3 regions of the Klebsiella terrigena genome follow, and region 1 is predicted to be linked to each of the others. Evidence: predicted binding sites of a transcription regulator. Region 1 holds the regulator's gene; each other region holds the start of a gene.

Region 1 (7,862 bases):
TCGAGCAGGTCATGCTGGAGATAACCTCCCTACGTGCGGCGACGATTCCCCTGGGGCCGCGCGGGCGCGGGCTGCCCTATCTCTGCGCGATTCACCATCAGCTCTACCAGGATATTTTTGCCTGGGCCGGACGGTTCAGGGAGATTGATATCTATCAGGGAGATACGCCTTTTTGTCATTTCGCATGGATTGAAAAGGAAGGTAACGCGCTGATGCGGGCTCTGGAAGAGGAGAACTATCTTAGCGGCCTCGACCGCAGCGCTTTTATTACGCGCCTGAGCTGGTACTACGGTGAAATCAATGTGCTACACCCTTTTCGCCTCGGCAGCGGGCTGGCGCAGCGTATTTTCTTTGAGCAGCTGGCCATTCATGCCGGCTTTATTCTCGACTGGCGCGATATCGATCCTGAGGCGTGGAGCCGGGCTAATCAGCTGGGGGCCATGGGCGATCCGCAGCCGCTGGAAGCGATCTTTGCCAAAGTGGTAAGCGAAGCGTGAGAATCTGAGTAGAATAGCCCGGTTTTGTTTTTTCCGGAGCCGCTATGATCCTGCTTATCGACAACTATGATTCTTTCACCTGGAATTTGTACCAGTATTTTTGCGAGCTGGGAGCTGAGGTGCTGGTTAAGCGTAACGATGAGCTGACGCTGGAGGAGATCGCGACGCTGGCGCCGGAGAAAATCGTTATCTCACCCGGGCCCTGCACGCCGGACGAGTCGGGGATCTCCCTGGCCGTCATCGGGCATTATGCCGGGAAGGTGCCGCTGCTGGGCGTCTGCCTGGGGCATCAGGCTATCGCCCAGGTCTTCGGGGCGACCATCGTCCGTGCCGCCAAAGTCATGCACGGAAAAACCTCCCCTATCAGCCACGACGGACGCGGCGTGTTTCAGGGATTAAACAATCCCCTCACCGTGACCCGCTACCACTCTCTGGTCATTGACCCGGATACCCTGCCTGAGTGCTTCGACGTGACGGCCCGCAGCGAGAGCGGAGAGATTATGGCCATTCGCCATCGAGAGTGGGATCTTGAGGGGGTGCAATTTCACCCGGAAAGCATTCTCAGCGAGCAGGGGCATCAGCTGCTGGCAAACTTCCTCAAGCGTTGATTTGTAGTTGCCATTGACTGATTTTTTATGCATATTTTGTGATTATAATATCATAATCATTTTTGCATAACGAAGAAGGATGGCATCACATGGCAACTGAGCAACCGGCAATTACCCGCGCCACGTTCGATGAGGTTATTTTGCCGATTTATGCACCGGCAGAATTTATTCCGGTAAAAGGTAAAGGTAGCCGCGTATGGGATCAGCAGGGCAAAGAGTACGTTGATTTTGCGGGCGGTATTGCCGTCACGGCGCTCGGTCATTGCCATCCGGCGCTGGTTGCGGCGCTGCATGAGCAGGGGGAAACGCTGTGGCATACCAGCAACGTTTTCACCAACGAACCGGCGCTGCGCCTGGGCAGAAAGCTGGTCGATGCCACCTTCGCCGACCGCGTGGTGTTTATGAACTCCGGCACTGAAGCCAACGAAACGGCATTCAAGCTGGCGCGCAACTACACGATCACCCGCCATAGCCCCTATAAAACCAAAATCATCGCCTTCCATAACGCTTTCCACGGTCGTTCGCTGTTTACGGTCTCCGTTGGCGGGCAGCCGAAATATTCTGACGGCTTCGGGCCGAAGCCGGCGGATATCATTCACGTACCGTTCAACGACCTGCACGCGGTGAAGGCGGTCATGGACGATCACACCTGCGCGGTGGTGGTTGAGCCGATTCAGGGCGAAGGCGGCGTGATGGCTGCGACCCCGGAGTTCCTCAAAGGGCTGCGTGAGCTTTGCGATCGGCATCAGGCGTTGCTGGTGTTTGATGAAGTGCAGTGCGGAATGGGGCGTACCGGTTCGCTGTTCGCCTATATGCATTACGGCGTGACGCCGGATATCCTGACCAGCGCGAAAGCGCTCGGCGGCGGTTTCCCGATTAGCGCCATGCTGACCACCCACGATATTGCCAGCGCGTTCCATGCCGGCTCCCACGGTTCAACCTACGGGGGTAATCCGCTCGCCTGCGCCGTCGCCGGTGCGGCGTTTGATTTGATTAATACGCCTGAGGTACTGGACGGCGTCAACGCGAAGCGCGAACGCTTTGTACAGCATCTGCAGCAGATTGACGCCCGCTTCGATCTGTTTAGCGATATTCGCGGTATGGGGCTGTTGATCGGTGCGGAGCTGAAGCCGCAGCATCACGGCCGGGCGCGTGATTTCCTGTATGCCGCGGCGGAAGCGGGGGTTATGGTGCTCAATGCCGGGCCTGACGTGATGCGCTTTGTGCCTTCGCTGGTCATTGACGATAGCGATATTGACGAAGGAATGGCGCGCTTTGCACAGGCGGTACAGCGCGTACTTAGCGCTTAGTTGCGCGTAGCCAGATGCCGTGATGCGGGCGCTGACGCCATGCCACCGATGAGATGGTGTGCATGGTGTTCAGATGATCGAGGATCCGCTGCAGGTGCTGCTCCATGGTGCTCAGCGGGCCGCGGGGCACGTCCGCATCCTGCGACTCCATAATATTCACCTCGCCGGCGCTACCCGGCCCGTCGGTATCCAGCCGCTGCTGACAGCGCTGTAGCGCAATCTCACAGGATTCAAGATAGCGCCGGGCCAGATCCGGCGTCAGCATATTGTGCTCGCGGGCCAGCGTGGTCATGGCGTTGATATGCTCGACAATAAACTGGCTATGGGTGACCCATAGCTTCATATCGTCAAGATATTGCGAGTTAAAGCCGGGCTCCTGCATCGCCTGATTCAGCGAGTTATACAGCGAGTTGTGTGCCTGGTTGACGCGCATCCGCCGATAGGCCAGCGCCGGCGCCTGGTGATCGTCGCTGAGAATAAGGCGGATGGCCTCCTGGTCCGCCTCCAGCGCGTCGTGGGCGTTTTTACGCAGCAGGCCGCTTTGCCACTGTGGCCACAGCCATACCATCCCGCCGAAGGCAATCAGACACCCGATAAGCGTATCGATAAGCCTGGCGACAATAAACTGCTCGCCGTTAAGCGTCAGCAGCTGCAGGGTATAAACCGCCGTGACGGTAAAGCCCACCATCGCCCAGCCGTAGCTCTTGCGAATAATCAGATAGCTCAACAGCGTGATAATTAGCATCGCGGTCAGCGTATAGCCCTCAGGGACGTGAAAGTGCAGCGTCAGTCCGGCAATCACCAGGCCGGCGAGGGTCCCTGCCGCCCGGTGGACGATGCGGACCCGCGTTGCGCCGTAGCCGTTCTGGGTGACGAAAAGCACCGTCATCAGGATCCAGTAGGGTTTGGGCAGGTTTAGCGCACTGCCCATCAGGCTCGCGGCGGTGAGCATCACGCAGATCCGGGCGGCGTTGCGTAAAGCCGGCGATTTGTAAGAGAGATAGTTTTTCAGCGCAGGCAGTAGCGGCAGGCGCCGTTCCTTATCGGCCATCAGGTTACGTGGGTACAGCGGACGCTGGGTGCGCAGCACCCGGGCAAGGCGGCTGAAGTGCCATGCGCAGAATTGCCCGACCGGGTTGTCGGGGTGCTGAGAGGCAATCTTCTCCAGGGCGCCGATCTGCTTATCCATGTTAAAGCGCTGCGGATAGCGGTGGTAGAGGATGTCATCCGCCAGCACCCTTAGCCGCGCGGCGACGGTTTGCGCATTCCAGCGGATTACCGCTTCCGCGTGGCTGCGTTCGACCAGCTTCTGCACCTCTTCCGGCTGATGCAGGCTGACGGAAATATGTTCCTGCAGATCGAGGGCAACCTGAAACGCCCGCAGCAGGCGCTTATGGTCGCTACGCTGATTGGCCGCCAGCATATGCATCTGCTGGTAGCACTGGGTGATCAGGTCGACGACCTTTTGCTGACGGGTCAGCAGCGGAGGCAGCGAGGTTGCCGGGTCGATATGCTGGGTCAGCAGGCTGTATTTGGCTTCACAATAGTTGGCCAGCTCCCGGTAGAGCAGGCTTAGCGATTCGCGCAGCGGCTGCTCGCGCCACAGCCAAAACCAGAACCAGTTGAATAGCCCGTACCACAGCGTGCCAAGCGCGTAGATCAGCAGCGGTTCCCAGATCGGCATATTGCCGGCGAGGCTCAGAGTAAAGATGGCGGCAATCAGCGAGGCGGGCAGCAGCCTCGCGTGCAGCGAGCTGATTTCTGCCGTGACGCCAAGGAGCAGGGTCAGGCCGCTGAGAATTAAAGGGAGCGGGATATCGTGCTGGAGAAGGAGCTGAACGATCAGGCTGCAGCCGGCAAAGAGCGAGCCGCCAATAATCAGGCGTTTAAAGAAGCGCTTATGCGGTGTATCAAGACCGGCGACGTTGCAGCATGCGGGAACCAGCGAGAACAGCAGACCCTGCTGCAGATGGCCGAGAAGGAGGCCTATTGCGACCGGCAAACACAGCACCAGCGTTTGCCGCAGTGCGTAGTTGACTTCCGGGTGGTAAATCAGCCTGCGCCACATAGAGGGAAAACAAAAACGGCGTGTTGCAGGAGCAACACGCCGTTTTATCAGCTTAACGCGTGCCGTAGACGACGATAGTTTTACCGTGTGCGGAGATCAGATTTTGATCTTCCAGCATCTTCAGAATACGGCCAACGGTTTCACGTGAACAGCCGACGATCTGACCGATTTCCTGACGGGTAATTTTGATTTGCATACCGTCCGGGTGGGTCATGGCGTCAGGTTGTTTTGCCAGGTTCAGCAACGTCTGGGCGATACGGCCGGTGACGTCGAGGAAGGCAAGGTTACCGACTTTCTCAGAGGTAACCTGCAGACGGCGGGCCATCTGCGACGAGAGACGCATCAGAATATCCGGGTTAACCTGGATTAGCTGACGGAATTTTTTATAGGAGATTTCGGCCACTTCACATGCGGTTTTCGCACGTACCCAGGCGCTACGCTCCTGGCCTTCTTCAAACAAGCCTAATTCACCGATGAAATCGCCCTGGTTGAGGTAAGAGAGAATCATCTCTTTACCTTCTTCATCCTTGATGAGCACAGCCACAGAGCCTTTGACGATGTAGTACAACGTTTCTGCTTTTTCACCCTGGTGGATCAGCGTGCTTTTAGATGGGTACTTATGAATGTGGCAATGAGACAAGAACCATTCGAGGGTAGGGTCTGTTTGCGGTTTGCCAAGCACCATGCGCGGTTATCCTCTGTTATAAGCTATCTCCGGGTGCCGACACTACACGGCATCCGGGCATGCAATCGTATTGTTTCCCTATGCCTGGGAAGCTGGCTGGTGATTTTTCTTCAGCCTGTAATGTGAATTCCTCTGCATACATGCAGTACATCAATGTAATACTGTAGCATCCTGACTGTTTTAGCATAGCTTTTGCCGCGTGTCTCCTGGTGTCTCGCTTCAGCATGATGCAGGTCGCCTTCCGTTGCGAGATTTGTTATGTACGTGTAATCTGTCAGGAAAATTGCAACCTTGGAGTTAAATTTTATGCAAGCTCGTGTGAAATGGGTGGAAGGGTTAACCTTCATCGGTGAGTCGGCTTCCGGCCACCAGATTTTGATGGACGGTAACTCCGGGGATAAAGCGCCGAGTCCGATGGAAATGGTGCTGATGGCCGCCGGCGGCTGTAGCGCCATCGACGTGGTCTCAATTTTGCAGAAAGGACGTCACGATGTGACCAACTGTGAGGTGAAGCTGACCTCAGAGCGTCGGGAAGAGGCGCCGCGCCTGTTTACCCACATCAACCTGCACTTTATCGTGACCGGCCGCGAGCTGAAGGATGCGGTCGTTTCGCGAGCGGTAGACCTGTCGGCGGAGAAATACTGCTCGGTGGCGCTGATGCTGCAAAAAGCGGTAAATATCACGCATTCGTACGAAGTTATCGAGGGCTAAGCCGGAAGGCCAGCCCGTGGCCCCGGTTTGCGTCGTGCAGCCGGGGTGTTTACCGGCTTAACCGATCTTTTTCCCTGCCATCAGCCGTTCAACCAGCGGCGCCATGATCAGCTCCATCGCCAGCCCCATTTTGCCGCCCGGTACCACCAGCGTATTGATATGCGAGATAAACGACCCTTGCAGCATCGCCAGCAGCCACGGGAAGTCGATATCCTGCAGGTTGCGGAAGTGGATCACCACAAAGCTTTCATCCAGCGAGGGAATACCTTTAGCGGCGAAGGGGTTCGACGTATCAACGGTGGGAACCCGCTGGAAGTTGATATGGGTACGCGAGAACTGCGGGGTGATGAAGTTAATATAATCTTCCATTGAGCGGACGACCGAATCCATCACCGCTTCGCGAGAGTGCCCGCGCTCGCTGGTATCGCGGATGAGCTTCTGGATCCACTCCAGGTTGACGATGGGCACGACGCCCACCAGCAGGTCGACATTGTGCGCCACGTTGTGCTGCGGGGTGACAACGCCGCCGTGTAGCCCTTCGTAAAACAGGACGTCGGTCGGCTCCGGCAGCGGCTGCCAGGGCGTGAAGGTGCCCGGTACCTGATTCCACGGCACGGCCTCGTCATAGGTATGCAGATATTTTCTCGACTGGCCGGTTCCGCTGCGTCCGTACTCGAGGAAGGTGTTTTCCAGCAGGCCGAAGTCGTTTGCTTCCGGGCCAAAATAGCTGATGTGCTTCCCCTGATCCCGCGCTTTGCGGATCGCCATGTCCATTTCCGGGCGGGTGTAGCGATGGAAGCTATCGCCCTCGACTTCGGCGGCACGCAGGTTCAGCTGGGCGAAGATTTTGCGAAAGGCGAGGCTGGTGGTGGTGGTTCCCGCGCCGCTGGAGCCCGTGACGGCAATCACCGGATGTTTGGCAGACATATCAACTCCCAGATTAAACGATGGTGTGGCGCCGCCTTAGCCGTGGAACTGCTTGCGGGGCATGATGTTGACCGTCTCGTGCAGCTCTGACCACACCAGTACGGCTTCTCCGCTTTTCAGCTGCTGTTTTACATCGGCGACCTTATCGGCCAGCGAGCGTTCATGTTCACCATAATCGGTGCCTTCGCGCAACACAAAGGTTTCAATCAGGTTATCCAGCGTTTCGGGATCCAGATCCTGCCAGGGAATAATCATTTTTTTCCTTCCAGCCAGCGCGTTAGCCAGTCCGGGATCCGTCTTTCCAGCCACATCTCAGGCCTGCGCAGCGTGCCGCCGACAAACCCGACGTGCCCGCCCTGTTCGGTCAGCTGGTACTCGACGTTGGCCGGTAGCTGCTCCTGCGGCGGAATGGAATGATGGTCCATGAACGGATCGTCTTTCGCGTGAATGATCAGCGTGGGTTTCGTGATATCGCTCAGACGCGGCATCGCGCTGCACTGGCGATAGTAGTCCAGCGCATCGGCAAAGCCGTGAATTTTGGCGGTGATGGTATCGTCAAACTCGCGAATGCGCCGCATGCCTTTGAGCTGGCGTAAATCAACCGGCAGAGAGCCCGGGTAGGCTTTCAGCTTGCGCGCGGCGTTCGCTTTTAACAGGTTCAGCAGATAGCGCTGGTAGACGCGGGAGAAGCCTTTATCCATATGGTAGCTGCAGGCCTCCAGCATGAACGGGGCCGACACGATGACCGCCGCGTCGAGCGGGACGCTGTCGCCCTCGTTTGCCAGCAGGCAGCCGAGCATATTGCCGCCCAGCGAATAGCCTACGGCGGCCGTGGGCGCGGGACCAAATTCGCGCTGCAGCCAGCGCAGGAACCAGGTGCCGTCTTCCGTCTCTCCGGAGTGGTAGATGCGGTTATTACGGTTAGGCTCGCCGCTACAGCCGCGGAAATGCATCACCACGCCGAGCCAGCCGCGCTGCATTGCCGCGTGGATCAGGCCGTGAGCGTAAGGGCTGTGCAGGCTTCCTTCCAGACCGTGAAAAACCACCAGCCGCGGC
Region 2 (7,862 bases), 2.4 Mb from region 1:
GCCAAATTCGCTGTCGTTAGCCAGTTCGAGAGCGTGCGCGGCGTCGCGAGCCACGGTGATGGTGGCAACCGGGCCAAATAGCTCCTGGCGGAAACCGGTCATTTCTGCGGTCACGTTACCCAGCACCGTCGGCGCATAGTAGTTACCGGCACCGGCAAGCTTTTCGCCGCCGAGCAGCAGGGTCGCCCCTTCCGCCAGCGTCGCCGTCACCTGCTGATGGAGCTCGTCTCGCAGGTCGAAACGCGCCATCGGCCCAAGATAGTTGGCCTCATCGCGCGGATCGCCCATTTTCAACGCCGCAACGGCGGCAACGAATTTTTTGCTGAACGCATCGGCAATCCCGGCCTCGACGATAAAGCGCTTCGCCGCCGCACACACCTGCCCGGTGTTCTGGTAGCGTCCGATGACCGCCGCCTTCACCGCTTCGTCGAGGCTGGCGTCGTTGAGCACGATAAACGGATCCGACCCTCCCAGCTCGAGGACGCACTTCTTCAGCGCGGCACCGGCCTGGGCGCCGATCGCCTTCCCGGCGCGCACGCTGCCGGTTACCGTCACCGCGGCAATACGCGGATCGTTAATGGTCTGCGATACGCCGTCATTGGTGGCGTTAACCCAGCCAAATACGCCGGCCGGCAGCCCGGCCTCAGCGAAGATATCGCCGATCAGCGCCGCGCTGCCCATGACGTTCGGCGCGTGCTTGAGCAGATAGCTGTTTCCCGCCAGCAGGATCGGTACCGCGCCGCGCAGGACCTGCCACAGGGGAAAGTTCCACGGCATAATCGCCAGAATGGCGCCCAGCGGGCGGTATTCGATAACCGCCTTATTCTCTTCGACCTGGGTGGCTTCGGTTGCCAGCATTGCCGGACCGTGCTCGGCATACCAGTCGCAGAGATTGGCCGATTTGGTCACTTCGCCGCGGGCCTGGGCAATCGGCTTGCCCATCTCCAGGCTTATCATCTGCGCCATCTCTTCCGCCCGGCTGCGCAGGACGCTGCCGACCTGACGCAGCGCATCGGCGCGCTGGGCTACGCTGGCGGCGCGCCACTGACGATAGCCCTGCTCCGCAAGACCAATCGCCGCATCGACCTCTTGCTCAGTAGCCCAGGGCAGAGACGACACAATTTCACCGGTGGTCGGGTTCACGGAAACCGCATGAGTTGCAGATAAATTCATCGTTATTCTCTCTGTATTGATGGCGAATGTTGATTGCGAACTGACCTCATTCTGGCTTACGCTTCCATTCATTGAAAATGAATAATATTAAGCAACCCGTTCACAAAAGAAGAATACTATGGACCTGACCCAGCTTGAGATGTTCAACGCCGTCGCCGCCACCGGCAGCATTACCCAGGCCGCGCAGAAGGTGCATCGCGTCCCTTCGAACCTCACCACCCGCATTCGCCAGCTGGAGGCCGACCTCGGCGTAGAGCTGTTTATCCGCGAGAACCAGCGCCTGCGCCTTTCTCCCGCCGGCCATAGCTTTCTGCGCTATAGCCAGCAGATCCTGGCGCTGGTCGATGAGGCGAGAATGGTGGTGACCGGCGATGAGCCGCAGGGGCTGTTTTCGCTCGGGTCGCTGGAGAGTACCGCTGCGGTCAGGATCCCTTCAGCGCTGGCGCTCTATAACCAGCGCTACCCGAAAATCCACCTGGCGCTCTCAACCGGCCCTTCCGGCAATATGATCGACGGCGTACTGGAGGGCACCCTGAGCGCGGCATTTATCGACGGACCGCTGGTGCACCCTGGCCTCGAAGGCCTGCCGGTGTTCCCGGAAGAGATGATGATCGTCGCCCCCGTAGGCCATACGCCGATTACGCGCGCCAGCGAGGTGAACGGCGTCAACGTTTACGCGTTTCGCGCCAACTGCTCCTACCGGCGCCATTTTGAAAGCTGGTTCCACGCCGATCGCGCCACCCCCGGACGGATCCATGAGATGGAGTCCTATCACGGCATGCTGGCGTGCGTGATTGCCGGCGCCGGGCTGGCGCTGATCCCGCGCAGCATGCTGGAGAGCATGCCCGGCCATCAGCAGGTTTCCGCGTGGCCGCTGGCCGAAGAGTGGCGCTGGCTAACGACCTGGCTGGTGTGGCGGCGCGGGGCGAAAACCCGCCAGCTGGAGGCGTTTATAGCGCTGCTGAACGAAGATCGGCAACGAGCAGTTTCTCCATAAACAGGCTCAGCGGATCTTCCTGATAGGGGGCAAAGGGGCTGCGCGTTTGATAGCCGCTGCGGGTATAGAGCCTGACGGCGGCCTGCTGGTAAATGCCGGTTTCGAGGCGCACGGTGTGGCAGTCGCGGCGGCGAGCCTCGCTTTCCAGCGCCTCCAGCAGCCGTTCGCCCAGCATTTGCCCGCGATGATTAGGATCGATAAACACCCGCTTCATTTCGCCAAAGCCATCGTCGTCAAGGACGATAGCTCCGCAGCCCACCGCCTGCTGGCTGTCATCCCTGATCAGCAGCACGATAACCGACTCCGCCTGTAGCTGGCTCAGGTCGACAAGGTGGTTGCTCTCTGCGGGATAGAGTGATTCCTGAAAAGCATCCAGTTGGGCAATCAGGGCGGTCAGGTCGGGATGGGACAACGAGGTTGGGGCGATGGTGTACATTGCTGGCTCCTTTTTTTGAGCCACTGTAGCGCACGCGTAGGCCGGTCGTTCATAGCATTAACTTATCGCGCCGCTCCTCCCTGAGCGGCGCGCTCTTTTACGCGTTGACCTGGCGCAGAGCAATTTTGCCAATCAGGTAGGTTACCGCCTGGCCGCCAATCAGCACCCGCTCGCCCTGCCACTGACAGCGCAGGTCGCCGCCGCGGGCCGATACCTGACGCGCCTGCATCTGCGTTTTGCCAAGCCTCTCGCCCCAGTAAGGGATCAGCATGCTGTGGGCCGAGCCGGTGACCGGATCTTCGGCTACGCCCTCGCCGGGACAGAAGAAACGGCTAACGAAGTCGTACTCCTCGTCCGCCGCGCTGATACAGACCATCTTGCCGAGCCGCTGGAGCTGGTGCATGTCCGGACGGACGGCCTCAACCTGCTGACGATCCGCCAGCACCACCAGATAGTCACGCCCGACCCGCACCTCCAGCGCGTGGCTAATTCCCAGCCCGGCCAACAGCTCGGCGGGCGGGTTGGCAACTTCCGTCGTCGACCACGCCGGGAAGTCGAGGGTCAGCCAGTCACCGTTGCGCGTCACCTGCAGCTCGCCGACAAAACGGGTGCTGAATACGATCGTGGCGGACGGATGGTCAAGGTATTCAAAAATAACATGCGAGGCCGCCAGCGTCGCGTGGCCGCACAGGTCAATCTCATACTGCGTGGTGAACCAGCGCAGCTCATAGCCTTCATCGGTGCGCACGAAGAAGGCGGTCTCCGACTGATTATGCTGCTGCGCCATTTTCAGCAGCGTCTCGTCAGGCAGCCACTCGGTGAGCGGGCATACCGCCGCGGCGTTACCGCCAAAGTTACGATCGCTGAAAGCATCTACCAGATAAAAATCAATTTCCTGCATCGCTATAGTCCTTTTTTATTACTTATCCTCAACATGACATAAAAGCGCGATGTGCACACGATCCAGAGAGAAATTAATCTGTTAGCCCGTTTATCACCGCAACGGAAAAATGAGACGCAGATCACAAAATGATTGTATTTTCAGCAGCAATCGTTTTAAGATCGCCTTCTCTTCTTCCTCTAAGCACTAGTTCAAAACCTATGATTACAAACACGGTTTCACGCAGGGTCGCGTGGCTTCGGGTAGTCACGCTGGCGATCGCCGCTTTTATCTTTAATACCACCGAATTCGCGCCGGTCGGCCTGCTGTCCGATATTGCCGGCAGCTTTGGGATGGAAACCGCCCAGGTCGGCATGATGCTGACTATTTACGCATGGGTTGTGGCCCTGATGTCGCTGCCGTTTATGCTGCTCACCAGCCAGATGGAGCGCCGCCGCCTGCTGATCGGCCTGTTTATTCTGTTTATTGCCAGCCACGTGCTGTCGTTTTTTGCGTGGAGCTTTAACGTGCTGGTGATCAGCCGTATCGGTATCGCCTTTGCACACGCGGTGTTCTGGTCCATTACCTCGGCGCTGGCGATCCGCATGGCGCCGCCGGGAAAACGCGCCCAGGCGCTGAGCCTGATCGCCACCGGCACCGCGCTGGCGATGGTCTTTGGTATTCCCATCGGCCGCATCGTGGGTCAGTATTTCGGCTGGCGCACCACCTTCCTGGTCATCGGTCTTGGCGCGCTGGTCACGCTGGTGTGTCTCTACAAGCTGCTGCCGAAGCTGCCAAGCGAGCACTCCGGTTCGCTGAAAAGCCTGCCGCTGCTGTTTCGCCGCCCGGCGCTGCTCAGCATCTATCTGCTGACCGCTATCGTGGTGACGGCGCACTACACCGCGTACAGCTACATTGAGCCGTTTGTGCAGACGGTGGCCGGTATGAGCGGTAATTTCGCCACCGTATTGCTGCTGGTGCTCGGCGGCGCGGGGATTATCGGCAGCGTGCTGTTCGGCAAGATGGGCAATAAGCACGCTTCGGGGCTGATTAATATGGCGATTGGCCTGCTGCTGGCCTGTCTGCTGCTGCTTCTGCCGGCCTCGCAAAACGCCAACCACCTGATGCTGCTGAGCATCTTCTGGGGCGTGGCGATTATGATTATCGGCCTCGGAATGCAGGTTAAGGTACTGGCGCTGGCCCCGGACGCAACCGACGTTGCGATGTCGCTGTTCTCGGGGATCTTTAATATCGGTATCGGCGCCGGCGCGCTGGTCGGTAGCCAGGTGAGCACCCATCTGTCGATGGCCTCTATCGGCTACGTCGGAGCCATTCCGGCGCTGGTAGCGCTGGTCTGGGCGGTGATGATTTTCCGCCGCTGGCCGGTGTCGCTGGAAGAGCAGCCCCACCACTCCTGACAGCGGCAATAAAAAAGCCGGATAGCGCTACGCTGTCCGGCTTTTTTGATCGGCTGTTTCCCCGTCAGGCATGATAGGTGGTAATGATTTCCAGCACCCCGTTAATAATAAACTGCACGCCCATGCACACCAGCAGGAAGCCCATCAGGCGGGAGATCGCCTCGATGCCGCCCTTCCCGACCATACGCATAATCGCCCCGGAGCTGCGCAGACAGCCCCACAGAATGATCCCTACCAGGGCGAAGATAATCGGCGGCGCCACCAGCACCACCCAATAGGGGAAATCAACGCCGTGTTTCACCGTCGACGCCGAGCTGATGATCATCGCAATGGTCCCGGGACCTGCCGTACTCGGCATCGCCAGCGGCACGAAGGCGATATTGGCGCTCGGCTCATCGACCAGCTCTTCCGATTTCATCTTCGCTTCCATCGAATCGTGCGCTTTGTGCTGCGGGAAAAGCATCCGAAAACCGATAAAGGCGACAATCAGCCCTCCGGCAATACGCAGTCCGGGTATCGAAATGCCAAAGGTGCTCATGACCACCTGACCGGCGTACCACGCGACCATCAGAATAATGAACACATACACCGAAGCCATCAGCGATTGTCGGTTACGCTCGGCGCTGTTCATGTTGCCCGCTAACCCGAGGAACAAGGCCACGGTAGTGAGCGGGTTTGCCAGCGGCAATATCACCACTAACCCTAACCCTATCGCTTTAAAGAGTTCGATCATGATTAATTAAGGCCCTGTTAATATTACACTATTAAAAAAGTTTTCCGGCGCAAGTATAGCTTTTATGCCGTTGGTCTTGCCAGCGCTTATCTTGCTTCTGCCGCCGCGCCAGCGCCGTCTCGCCCCCGCTATCGGCGCTATTTATTGCCGCTTTAGCAAATCGTGTCATCAGCTAATTCATCAGGTTGACTTATGATTGCCTAGGCAATAATATCCACAGCAATTAAATAATTGCCTGGGCAACCATTGTGAAAAGCACAAGTGACCTGTTTAACGAAATGATCCCCCTCGGTCGCTTGATCCAGATGGTTAACCAGAAAAAAGATCGCCTGCTCAACGAGTACCTCTCTCCGATGGATATCACTTCCACCCAGTTCCGGGTGCTCTGTTCCATTCGTTGCGAAGTATGCATTACCCCCGTTGAGCTGAAAACCGTGCTCTCGGTCGACCCAGGCGCAATGACGCGCATGCTCGACCGCCTGGTCTGTAAAGGCTGGATTGAACGGTTACCCAACCCCACTGACAAACGCGGCGTGCTGGTGCAGTTAACGCCAGACGGCGCGGCGCTATGTGAGCAATGTCATCAGGTTGTGGGTCAGAAATTGCACCAGGAATTAACAAAAAATCTGTCGGCGGATGAAGTGGTCACCCTTGAGTATTTACTCAAGAAAGTCCTGCCGTAATAAGAAGAGGTAAGATGATGTCCAGACGCAATAACGACGCCATCACTATCCATAGTATTTTGTCGTGGATCGAAGATAACCTGGAATCGCCGCTGTCGCTGGAGAAAGTGTCTGAGCGCTCAGGTTACTCTAAATGGCACCTGCAAAGAATGTTCAAGAAAGAGACCGGTCACTCCTTAGGCCAGTACATCCGCAGCCGCAAGCTGACCGAGATCGCCCAGAAGCTCAAGCAGAGCAACGAGCCGATTCTCTACCTGGCGGAGCGCTACGGATTTGAATCACAGCAAACGCTGACCCGAACCTTTAAAAACTATTTCGACGTTCCGCCGCATAAATATCGCATGACAAATATGCCGGGTGAATCCCGCTATCTAATGCCACTGAACAACTGTTGTTAATCGCCTGCAAAAAGACGTATTGAGGAAATCATGAAACTATTCGCTGCCGCTGCCCTTGTGCTGGTCGCCCTGGCTTCAGGCCAGAGCTATGCGGAGCAAACCACGACCCCGGTTCGCCATAACCACCGCGATGCGATGATAATGCCTTCCGAACATAACGATTCGCCGTTTGATTTTAATCATATGGCTGCCGGTAGCGACAAGTCAGATGAGCTAGGCGTGCCGTACTACAATTAACCGCACGACTCCGGTCTTTTAGCCCCGCACTGCGGGGCTTTTTTTATCCCCGCGGTGCGCTGACGCGAACCCGCCGCAGGCCAAAGACGTTAATATAGAGCCCGGCCATAATCAGCACCGCCCCGGTGAGCTGCAGCCCGCTCAGGGTTTCGCCAAGCAGCAGCGCGGCGCTGGCCATCCCCACCACCGGCACCAGCAGCGAGAGCGGCGCCACCCGCCAGGTCTCGTAGCGCCCGAGCAGCGAACCCCAAATCCCGTAGCCGACAATCGTGGCGATAAACGCCAGGTAGAGCAGCGAAAGCACGGTCAGCAGATCGATCTGCACCAGGCTGGCAACCATTTTTTGCGGGCCATCGAGCAGGTATGAGGCCAGCATAAACGGCAGCACCGGGATCAGCGCGCTCCACACCACCAGCGACATGATCTGCGGCTTCTCCTGCCGCGACATGATTTTCTTATTGAAGATATTCCCGCAGGCCCAGCTCAGCGCCGCCGCCAGGGTCAGCATAAACCCGACCATCGGCACATGCTGCGCGCCGAGGCTCGCCTCTACCAGCACCAGCACGCCGAAAATCGCCAGCGCGATGCCGGCCAGCTGCTTGCCCTGCAGACGTTCACCAAAGGTAAACACGCCGAGAATAATGGTGAAGAACGCCTGCGCCTGCAGCACCAGCGACGCCAGCCCGGCGGGCATGCCGAGGCCGATGGCGCAGAACAGAAAGGCGAACTGCCCAAAGCTTATCGTCAGGCCGTAGCCCAGCAGCAGGCGCAGGGGAATTTTGGGCCGCGCCACGAACAGCAGCGCCGGGAAGGCGACGAGTAAAAAACGCAGCCCCGCCAGCATCAGCGGCGGCATGTTGTGAAGCCCGAGCTTAATCACCACAAAATTAAGCCCCCAAACGACCAC
Region 3 (7,862 bases), 1.3 Mb from region 1:
CGCCTGGAAAGCGGTAAAGACGTGCTGACCAACCTGCTAAACCGGCGCTTTATGTCAACGGTGCTCAAGCACGAGGTGAAACTGGCGATGGAGAGCGGCAAAAATCTGGCGGTGGCGATGCTGGACGTCGACCACTTCAAGCAGATCAACGATACCTGGGGCCACTCGACCGGGGATGAGGTATTACGCCATATCGCGGCGATCCTGACGGAGAGCACGCGCGCCAGCGACTACGTGTTCCGCTACGGCGGCGAGGAGTTCATGATTGTTTATCTGGAGTTTACCCGCCACCAGACGCTGAGCTTTGTCGACGCTATCCGCCACAAAATTGCCAGCTCGCCTTACGTGACCGCGGAGGGGGAAAAGGTCGCGCTCAGCGCCTCGTTCGGGGTCAGCCACTATCGCGGCCATCCTGATTATCAAAAAATGGTCGATGAGGCCGATAAGGCGCTGTATGACGCCAAAAACGGCGGCCGTAACCGGGTGGTTGAATTTAGCGATTAAACGGCGGATTTAGCGCTGCGCGACCCCGGTCGGTCGCGCGCTATTTACTCTGCAGCTCCAGCAGCTGCTCAGGCGTCACCGCCGGATAGGACTGCACTCCCTGCGGAACTTCCTGCTGTGCCGGAATAGGGATCAGCGGGCCGAGAAAACGCGGCTCGCGTTTGAACACGTAGAGGTCCGCGAGGGCGCCAAAGCGCGCGCCGAACTCGCGCATCCGCACGTTCCACATATCTTTTGGCGACGGGACCGCATAGCACTGCGCCTGAATGCCCATATGCAGGGCGATAAACAGCGCGCGCTCGCAGTGGAAGCGCTGGGTGATGATAATAAAATCGTTGGTGTCGAACACCTTGCGGGTCCGCACGATAGAGTCGAGGGTGCGGAAGCCGGCATAGTCCAGCACGATATCCGCCGGATCGACGCCTGCTTTAATCAGGTCCCGGCGCATTGTCATCGGCTCATTATAGCTCTGCAGCGCGTTATCACCGCTGAGCAGCAGGTAGTTCACCTTGCCGCTGTTGTAAGCGTTGAGCGCACCCTGGATGCGGTAGCGGTAGTATTGATTGATGACCCCGGTGCGGTAGTACTTGGCGGTGCCGAGCACCACCCCAACCTGGCGGTAGGGCAGATCCTGCAGTTCATCGTAGATATAGGGCGCGGTTTTCCAGCTCATCCAGCGGTCAAGACCCAGCACGGTCAACAGCAGCAGGCCGAACAGGACTAACAGGCTGTATAACGCACGCTTTAACATTAACCTGGGCTCAACGGTAGACAATGGAGTGTTCAGGCTACTTTACCCGCCGGGCAAGAGCAAGAAACCATCGTTTGATTGCGGGGATTTTCAACAAAACGGGCCAGAGGCCCGTTTTATGGGGGATTTAACCGAGCAGCACGCGGTCAATACTGTGACAGCCGAGGGCCTTCAACGTGGCGGCGGTGGCATCCCACTGGATCAGCGCCGCATCGGCTTTTTCGGCGAGAATGGCCCGCTGGATATCGGCATAATCATAGCCGTTCAGGCTGAGCAGGTTAAGGGCGCCCTGCAGCGGCGGCAGCGTCGGGTTAAAGGCGGCATTTTCGGCATAGCTGCCGGAGAAGATCGTGCCGTCCTTCAGCTCAAGCGCGACGCCTGACGGCGACTGGCTGTAGGGCATGTGGCAGCGATTTGCCGCCCGGATCGCCGCCTGCGCCAGCGCGTCGCCGCTCAGCGGGAAGCCGTGATCCTGCTCGTCCATCAGCAGCGTTTTGATCTCCAGATCCTTCGGACCAAACGCATCCGGCAGATAGTGCTGCAGCGAATGCGCCTCGCGGCCCGGCAGGTGGATGCGCAGCACCTGGCTACTGTTGAGCTCGTTCATAAACTGGCGGCAGTGGCCGCAGGGCGTGTAGTTAACGGTGATTGCCAGCAGGGATTTTTCGCCGCGCAGCCACGCATGGCTGATGGCGCTCTGCTCCGCATGGACGGTTTGCTGCATGGTCGCACCGAGGAATTCCATGTTGCCGCCGAAATACCAGCGCCCGCTGACGCCGCGCGCGATAGCGCCAACGTTAAAATGCGAGAGGTCGGCGCGCGCGCAGGCTGCGGCCAGCGGCAGCAGGGCAAAGGCCAGCGCGTCTTCGTCGAGGCCGGTTGCGCTTTGCAGCGCGGCGACCTGGTCTGCATCGAGCATGGCCGGGAAATGCGGGTCGGTCAGCATCGGGGCGATTGCCGTCTGCAGGTCTGCCGTCAGTTGAGGGAGAGCAGCTTGAAAACGTGGGTGCATGGCGTTGCCTCATAACAATGTAATGGAAATCTAGTGTACGGGCGGTGATGGCCTGTATATGTGATTAATATCTCATTGTTTGTGCAACTCTATTATGTTGCATTAATAAATGTGACTTAAATCACAAATTATCCCACCACGGCTAAAATCACCGGGAACAAAAACGGCGCAACCAGGGAGGTAATAATCCCGCACAGCACCAGCGCCAGCGAGCTGAAGGCCCCCTCCTGGTAATCCAGCTCCGCACAGCGCGCGGTGCCCAGCGCGTGCGAGGCGGTACCCATCGACAGGCCGCGTGAGGCTTTGGTGCGGATGCGCATCAGGTTGAGCAGCGTATGGCCGAAAACCGCGCCGAGGATGCCGACGAAGATAACGCATACCGCGCTGATTGCCGGAATACCGCCAATGCTGCCGCTGACCGCCATCGCAATCGGCGTGGTGACCGATTTCGGCATGATCGACGCGGCGATTTGCGGCGTCGCGCCCATTAACAGCGCCACGGTGGTCCCGGTGACCATCGCCACCACGCTGCCGATAAAGCAGATGGTAATAATCGATTTCCAGCGGGCGCGAATCTGGTGGAGCTGCTCGTATAAAGGAAAGGCCAGCGCCACCACCGCAGGCTGCAGCAGATCGTTGAGGATCTTACTGCCCTGAAAATAGCGATCGTAAGAGATGCCGGTCAGCAGCAGAAAAGGGATGATGACCACCATCGCCACCAGCAGCGGGTTGAGCAGCGGAAATTTAAAGCGCGCTGCCAGCCTGCGGGCGAGGAAAAACACGATCAGCGTCAGCGGCAGTGACCACCAGATTTCATGCATCATTTTTGCTTCCTTTTTGGCCGACCACTTTGCGTTCGCCGTGCACCAGATGAGAGCTCCAGCTGACAACCAGAAAAACGACCAGCGTGCTGATGGTGCAGGAGACGGCGACCGGGCCGAGCTGAGCGCGGAGCAAATCCCAGTACTGCATTACGCCCACGCCGATGGGCACGAACAGCAGCGCCATATAGCGAATCAGCACGTTACAGCCGGGATTAACCCACTTCGGCGGCATAATCTGCAGCGCCAGCAGGACAAACAAAATCAGCATCCCGATAATGCTGCCTGGGATGGTGATGGGCAGCAGGGAGGCGATAAAAATCCCGGCGTACAGGCAGGCGTAAATCAGCACAAAAGCCCGCAGATACTGCCAGATAATAATCAGTGATTGACTCATGGTAATAACCCTTGATGAACCGCATTCATCATACAATTAAACCCAAAAATGTGCTACCGATCACATCATGAATAATACGCATAGCGGGGATAGAGAAATGGAACCCCGCGCGGGCAGCGCCACGGCTACGATGCCTGCGATAGATAATCCAGAAACCGGCTGAGGGCAAGCGATGGCGTTTCACTTTTTCGCCAGAATACCCCGACGCTACCTTTTTGTTCGATGCGCGGCAAATTAAGAATTGCCAGCTGCTGCTGTTCGGCAAAGCGCTGTGCCAGGCGTAAAGAAAGAATAGAGATCATGTCGCTGCTTTGCAGCAGGTTGCTGGTGACGTTCATCGACGCCGACTCGATGGTATTTTCCGGCAGCATCACGCCGTTATCGACCAGGGCGTTGTCAATGCTCAGGCGGATCGGCGTGCCGGTTGGCCAGACTATCCAGCGCCAGTGGGCGAGGTCGGCCCAGCCGAGGCTCGGCATCTGCGCCAGCGGGTGATCGGGGCGGGCGACGAAGCACACCGGCTCGGTATACAGCACCCGATAGTTAAGCGGCAGCTCCAGCGCCCGTCCGCCCACCCGGCCTACCACCACGTCCACCACCCCGGAGAGCAGGTCGTGAAGCAGGGGGGTCATCACCTTTTCCTCGATGTTCAGATGCAGGCTCGGCATCTCCTTGAGCAGCGAGAGAATGGCCAGCGCAACGCAGTCGGTGGCCACAGGCGAACAGCCGATCATCAGGCTACCCACCAGCCCGCCCTGTTTGAAGCGCTCAATCTCATACTGCGAGCGGGACATATCGTTGATTAGGCGCTGGGCGTGCTGCAGCAGCAGCTTGCCGCCTTCGGAAGGGCGTAGGCCTTTGCTATGGCGTTCGAACAGCAGCATGCCGACCTCTTCTTCAAACTGAGTCAGCCATTTAGAGAGCGCGGGCTGAGTAATATTCATCATTTTCGCCACCTGCGTCAGGTTGCCCTGCTCGCCGAGCGCCACCAGCATTTGCAGATGATGCAGCTTCAGTTTTTGCGTCCAGTTTGCCATTAGCAATAACCTCCAGGTTATGTCTATGCCCGAGATACCATTGTACATTTCATCGCCTGAGTTACAAAATCGCAACATAAAAGAAATAAATACAACATCTCCTCCTCCCTGCACTGAGGCATAACGATGACTCAACGACGTGAATTGCAAACGCTGCTGGACGCCGCTCCGGTAGGTGCCCGGCAGTGGCGCGTGATTATCTGCTGTTTTCTGGTGGTCATGCTCGACGGTTTTGATACCGCCGCCATTGGCTTTATCGCTCCCGATATTCGCGCCCACTGGCAGCTCGGCGCCAGCGAGCTCGCGCCGCTGTTTGGCGCAGGCCTGCTGGGCTTAACCGCCGGCGCTCTGCTGTGCGGCCCGCTTTCCGACCGCTTCGGTCGCAAGCGGGTGATTGAGTTCTGCGTGGCGTTATTTGGCCTCTTTAGCCTGCTTTCGGCCTTTTCCCCCGACCTCGAGACGCTGGTTATCCTGCGCTTCCTGACCGGGCTCGGCCTCGGCGGGGCGATGCCGAACACCATTACCATGACCTCTGAGTATCTGCCCGCCCGGCGGCGCGGTGCGCTGGTGACCCTGATGTTTTGCGGCTTTACCCTCGGTTCGGCGCTGGGCGGCGTGGTCAGCGCCCAGCTGGTAGCGCAGATTGGCTGGCACGGCATCCTGGCGCTTGGCGGCGTTCTGCCGCTGCTACTGGCCGCGGCGCTGCTGGCGGTGCTGCCGGAATCCCCGCGCTGGCAGATCCGCCGCCGGCTGCCGCAGCCGGTGATTGCGAAAACCGTCGGCGCTATTACCGGCGAGCGCTATGAGCAGACCCATTTTTGGCTGGATGAGCCAACCACCGGCGCTAAAGGCAGCATCGGCCAGCTGTTCGTTGGCCGCCAGCTGCCCATTACCCTGATGCTATGGGTGGTGTTCTTTATGAGCCTGCTGATTATCTACCTGCTTTCCAGCTGGATGCCGACGCTGCTCAACCATCGCGGCATCGACCTGCAGCACGCCTCATGGGTCACCGCCGCTTTCCAGATTGGCGGCACCTTCGGCGCGCTGCTGCTGGGCGTGCTGATGGATCGCTTTAATCCGTATCGGGTGCTGGCGCTGAGCTACTGCCTGGGCGCGGTCTGCATCGTGATGATTGGCCTTAGCGAGAACGGCCTGTGGCTAATGGCGCTGGCGATTTTCGGCACCGGGATTGGCGTCAGCGGTTCGCAGGTGGGCCTTAACGCGCTAACGGCCACGCTCTATCCGACCCAGAGCCGCGCCACCGGCGTCAGCTGGTCAAACGCCGTCGGCCGCTGCGGAGCCATCGTCGGCTCTCTCTCCGGCGGCATGATGATGGCGATGAATTTCTCATTCGATACCCTGTTTTTCGTCATCGCCGTTCCGGCCGCGATTAGCGCAGGAATGCTGATTTTGCTGACCCTGGTTGTCCGCAATCCGATTACCGTACCCGACGCGCTGCCCTCCGCGGGCATCGTGAATAAATAAGGAGAACAATCATGTCTCAGCACGCAACGGAAGTTACCGGCGGTCGCCAGCAGTTTTACGAGCATATCTCGGGCCAGAACCTGACGCCTTTGTGGGAGTCGCTGCATCATCTGGTGCCGAAAACGCCGAACGCCAACTGCGCGCCGGCCTACTGGAATTATCAGGAAATTCGCCCGCTGCTGCTGGAAAGCGGCCGGCTGATTGGCGCCAAAGAAGCGGTGCGTCGGGTGCTGGTGCTGGAGAACCCGGCCCTGCGCGGCCACTCCTCCATTACCTCCTCGCTGTATGCGGGTTTACAGCTGATCATGCCCGGCGAGGTGGCGCCGAGCCATCGGCATAATCAGTCGGCGCTGCGCTTTGTCGTGGAGGGCGAAGGGGCCTTTACCGCCGTCGACGGCGAGCGCACGGCGATGCGTCCCGGCGACTTTATTCTCACCCCGCAGTGGCGCTGGCACGACCACGGCAACCCCAGCGATGAGCCGGTTATCTGGCTCGACGGCCTCGACCTGCCGCTGGTGAACTATCTGGGCTGCGGCTTTGCCGAAGATTATCCTGAGGATCAGCAGCCGGTCACCCGCAAGGAGGGCGACTATCTGCCGCGCTACGCCGCCAACATGCTGCCGCTGCGCCACCAGGTGGGCAACTCCTCGCCGATCTTTAACTACCGCTATGACCGCAGCCGCGACGCGCTGCATGAATTGACCAAAATGGGCGCCGCCGACGAGTGGGACGGCTACAAAATGCGCTACGTCAATCCACTCACCGGCGGCTACCCGATGCCATCAATGGGCGCTTTCCTGCAGCTACTGCCCAAAGGCTTTAGCTCGCGGACCGCGAAAACCACCGACAGCACTATCTACCACGTCGTCGAAGGGAGCGGGCAGGTTACCGTCGGCGAGCAAACCTTTACCTTCCAGGCGAAAGACATCTTCGTGGTGCCGACCTGGCACGGCGTCTCTTTCACCGCAGCGCAGGAGACGGTGTTATTCAGCTTCTCGGACCGCCCGGTCCAGGAAACCCTCGGCCTGTTCCGCGAAGCGCGTTACTAATAATAAGGACTCGATCATGACTCAATACGTTTTTGCTCCCCAGGCCCCGGTTACCGTTCCCGTTATCGGCAGCGAGGAGCAGTTTCCCGTGCGCCGCGTCTACTGCGTGGGGCGTAACTATGCCGCTCATGCCCGTGAAATGGGCTTTGACCCGGACCGCGAGCCGCCGTTTTTCTTCTGTAAACCGGCCGATGCGGTGGTGGCGGTAGCCGCAGGCGAAACCCTCGATTTGCCCTATCCGGCGCAGACGGACAACTACCACTACGAAATCGAGCTGGTGGTGGCGATCGGCAAGCGCGGCAGCGATATTCCGCTGGAGCAGGCTCACGACTATATCTGGGGCTACGCGACCGGCCTCGATATGACCCGCCGCGACCGCCAGATGGAGATGCGCCAGATGGGGCGTCCGTGGGAAATCGGCAAGGCGTTCGATCTCTCCGCGCCGATTGCGCCGCTGCACAGAGCGGATAGCGTGGCGGTTAATGAGGCGGCGATCTGGCTGCAGGTGAACGGTGAAGACCATCAGCGCAGCGATATTCGCCATCTGATCTGGTCGGTTAACGAAACCATCAGCTACCTCTCCGGCTTCTTCGAGCTGCAGCCCGGCGACCTGATTTTCACCGGCACCCCGGAAGGCGTTGGCGCGGTGGTGAAAGGGGATGTGATTAACGGCGGCGTGGATGGACTGACGCCCATCGCCGTGCGCGTGGTGTGAGGTGAGCGATGAAGCTGTACAGTTTTTTCAATAGCTCCGCTTCATACCGGGTGCGTATCGCCCTGGCGCTGAAGGGGATCGACTACCAGAG

Evidence for each region. The regulator CRP, encoded in region 1, controls carbon source genes, mostly activating them, when cyclic AMP is high. The targets are predictions, from matches to a motif close to ATGTGANNNNNNTCACAT.
Region 2: a site for CRP is predicted at 3,617-3,634, ahead of HCK03_RS13085 (sugar transporter). Genes of this name have one in related genera too.
Region 3: a site for CRP is predicted at 3,534-3,551, ahead of HCK03_RS08010 (CidA/LrgA family protein). Genes of this name have one in related genera too.

What each region holds. Positions count from the first base shown of each region.
Region 1 covers NZ_CP050508.1:399,080-406,941, forward strand. Annotated here, with positions in the region: gene HCK03_RS01790 (putative adenosine monophosphate-protein transferase Fic) at 1-497, shown strand, start outside; gene pabA (aminodeoxychorismate synthase component 2) at 542-1,105, shown strand; gene argD (bifunctional acetylornithine/succinyldiaminopimelate transaminase) at 1,195-2,415, shown strand; gene HCK03_RS01805 (YccS/YhfK family putative transporter) at 2,405-4,483, opposite strand; gene crp (cAMP-activated global transcriptional regulator CRP) at 4,536-5,168, opposite strand; gene HCK03_RS01815 (OsmC family protein) at 5,475-5,879, shown strand; gene HCK03_RS01820 (phosphoribulokinase) at 5,937-6,806, opposite strand; gene HCK03_RS01825 (YheU family protein) at 6,843-7,061, opposite strand; gene HCK03_RS01830 (hydrolase) at 7,058-7,862, opposite strand, start outside.
Region 2 covers NZ_CP050508.1:2,770,209-2,778,070, reverse strand. Annotated here, with positions in the region: gene sad (succinate-semialdehyde dehydrogenase) at 1-1,173, opposite strand, end outside; gene ptrR (putrescine utilization regulator PtrR) at 1,292-2,170, shown strand; gene HCK03_RS13095 (GNAT family N-acetyltransferase) at 2,124-2,606, opposite strand; gene HCK03_RS13090 (PhzF family phenazine biosynthesis protein) at 2,704-3,507, opposite strand; gene HCK03_RS13085 (sugar transporter) at 3,708-4,904, shown strand; gene HCK03_RS13080 (MarC family NAAT transporter) at 4,969-5,637, opposite strand; gene marR (multiple antibiotic resistance transcriptional regulator MarR) at 5,886-6,320, shown strand; gene marA (MDR efflux pump AcrAB transcriptional activator MarA) at 6,338-6,718, shown strand; gene marB (multiple antibiotic resistance protein MarB) at 6,749-6,955, shown strand; gene eamA (O-acetylserine/cysteine exporter) at 6,999-7,862, opposite strand, start outside.
Region 3 covers NZ_CP050508.1:1,688,411-1,696,272, forward strand. Annotated here, with positions in the region: gene HCK03_RS07990 (GGDEF domain-containing protein) at 1-504, shown strand, start outside; gene sanA (outer membrane permeability protein SanA) at 545-1,255, opposite strand; gene cdd (cytidine deaminase) at 1,383-2,267, opposite strand; gene HCK03_RS08005 (CidB/LrgB family autolysis modulator) at 2,396-3,091, opposite strand; gene HCK03_RS08010 (CidA/LrgA family protein) at 3,081-3,485, opposite strand; gene HCK03_RS08015 (LysR substrate-binding domain-containing protein) at 3,611-4,522, opposite strand; gene mhbT (3-hydroxybenzoate transporter MhbT) at 4,649-6,007, shown strand; gene gtdA (gentisate 1,2-dioxygenase) at 6,019-7,056, shown strand; gene HCK03_RS08030 (fumarylacetoacetate hydrolase family protein) at 7,073-7,771, shown strand; gene maiA (maleylacetoacetate isomerase) at 7,780-7,862, shown strand, end outside.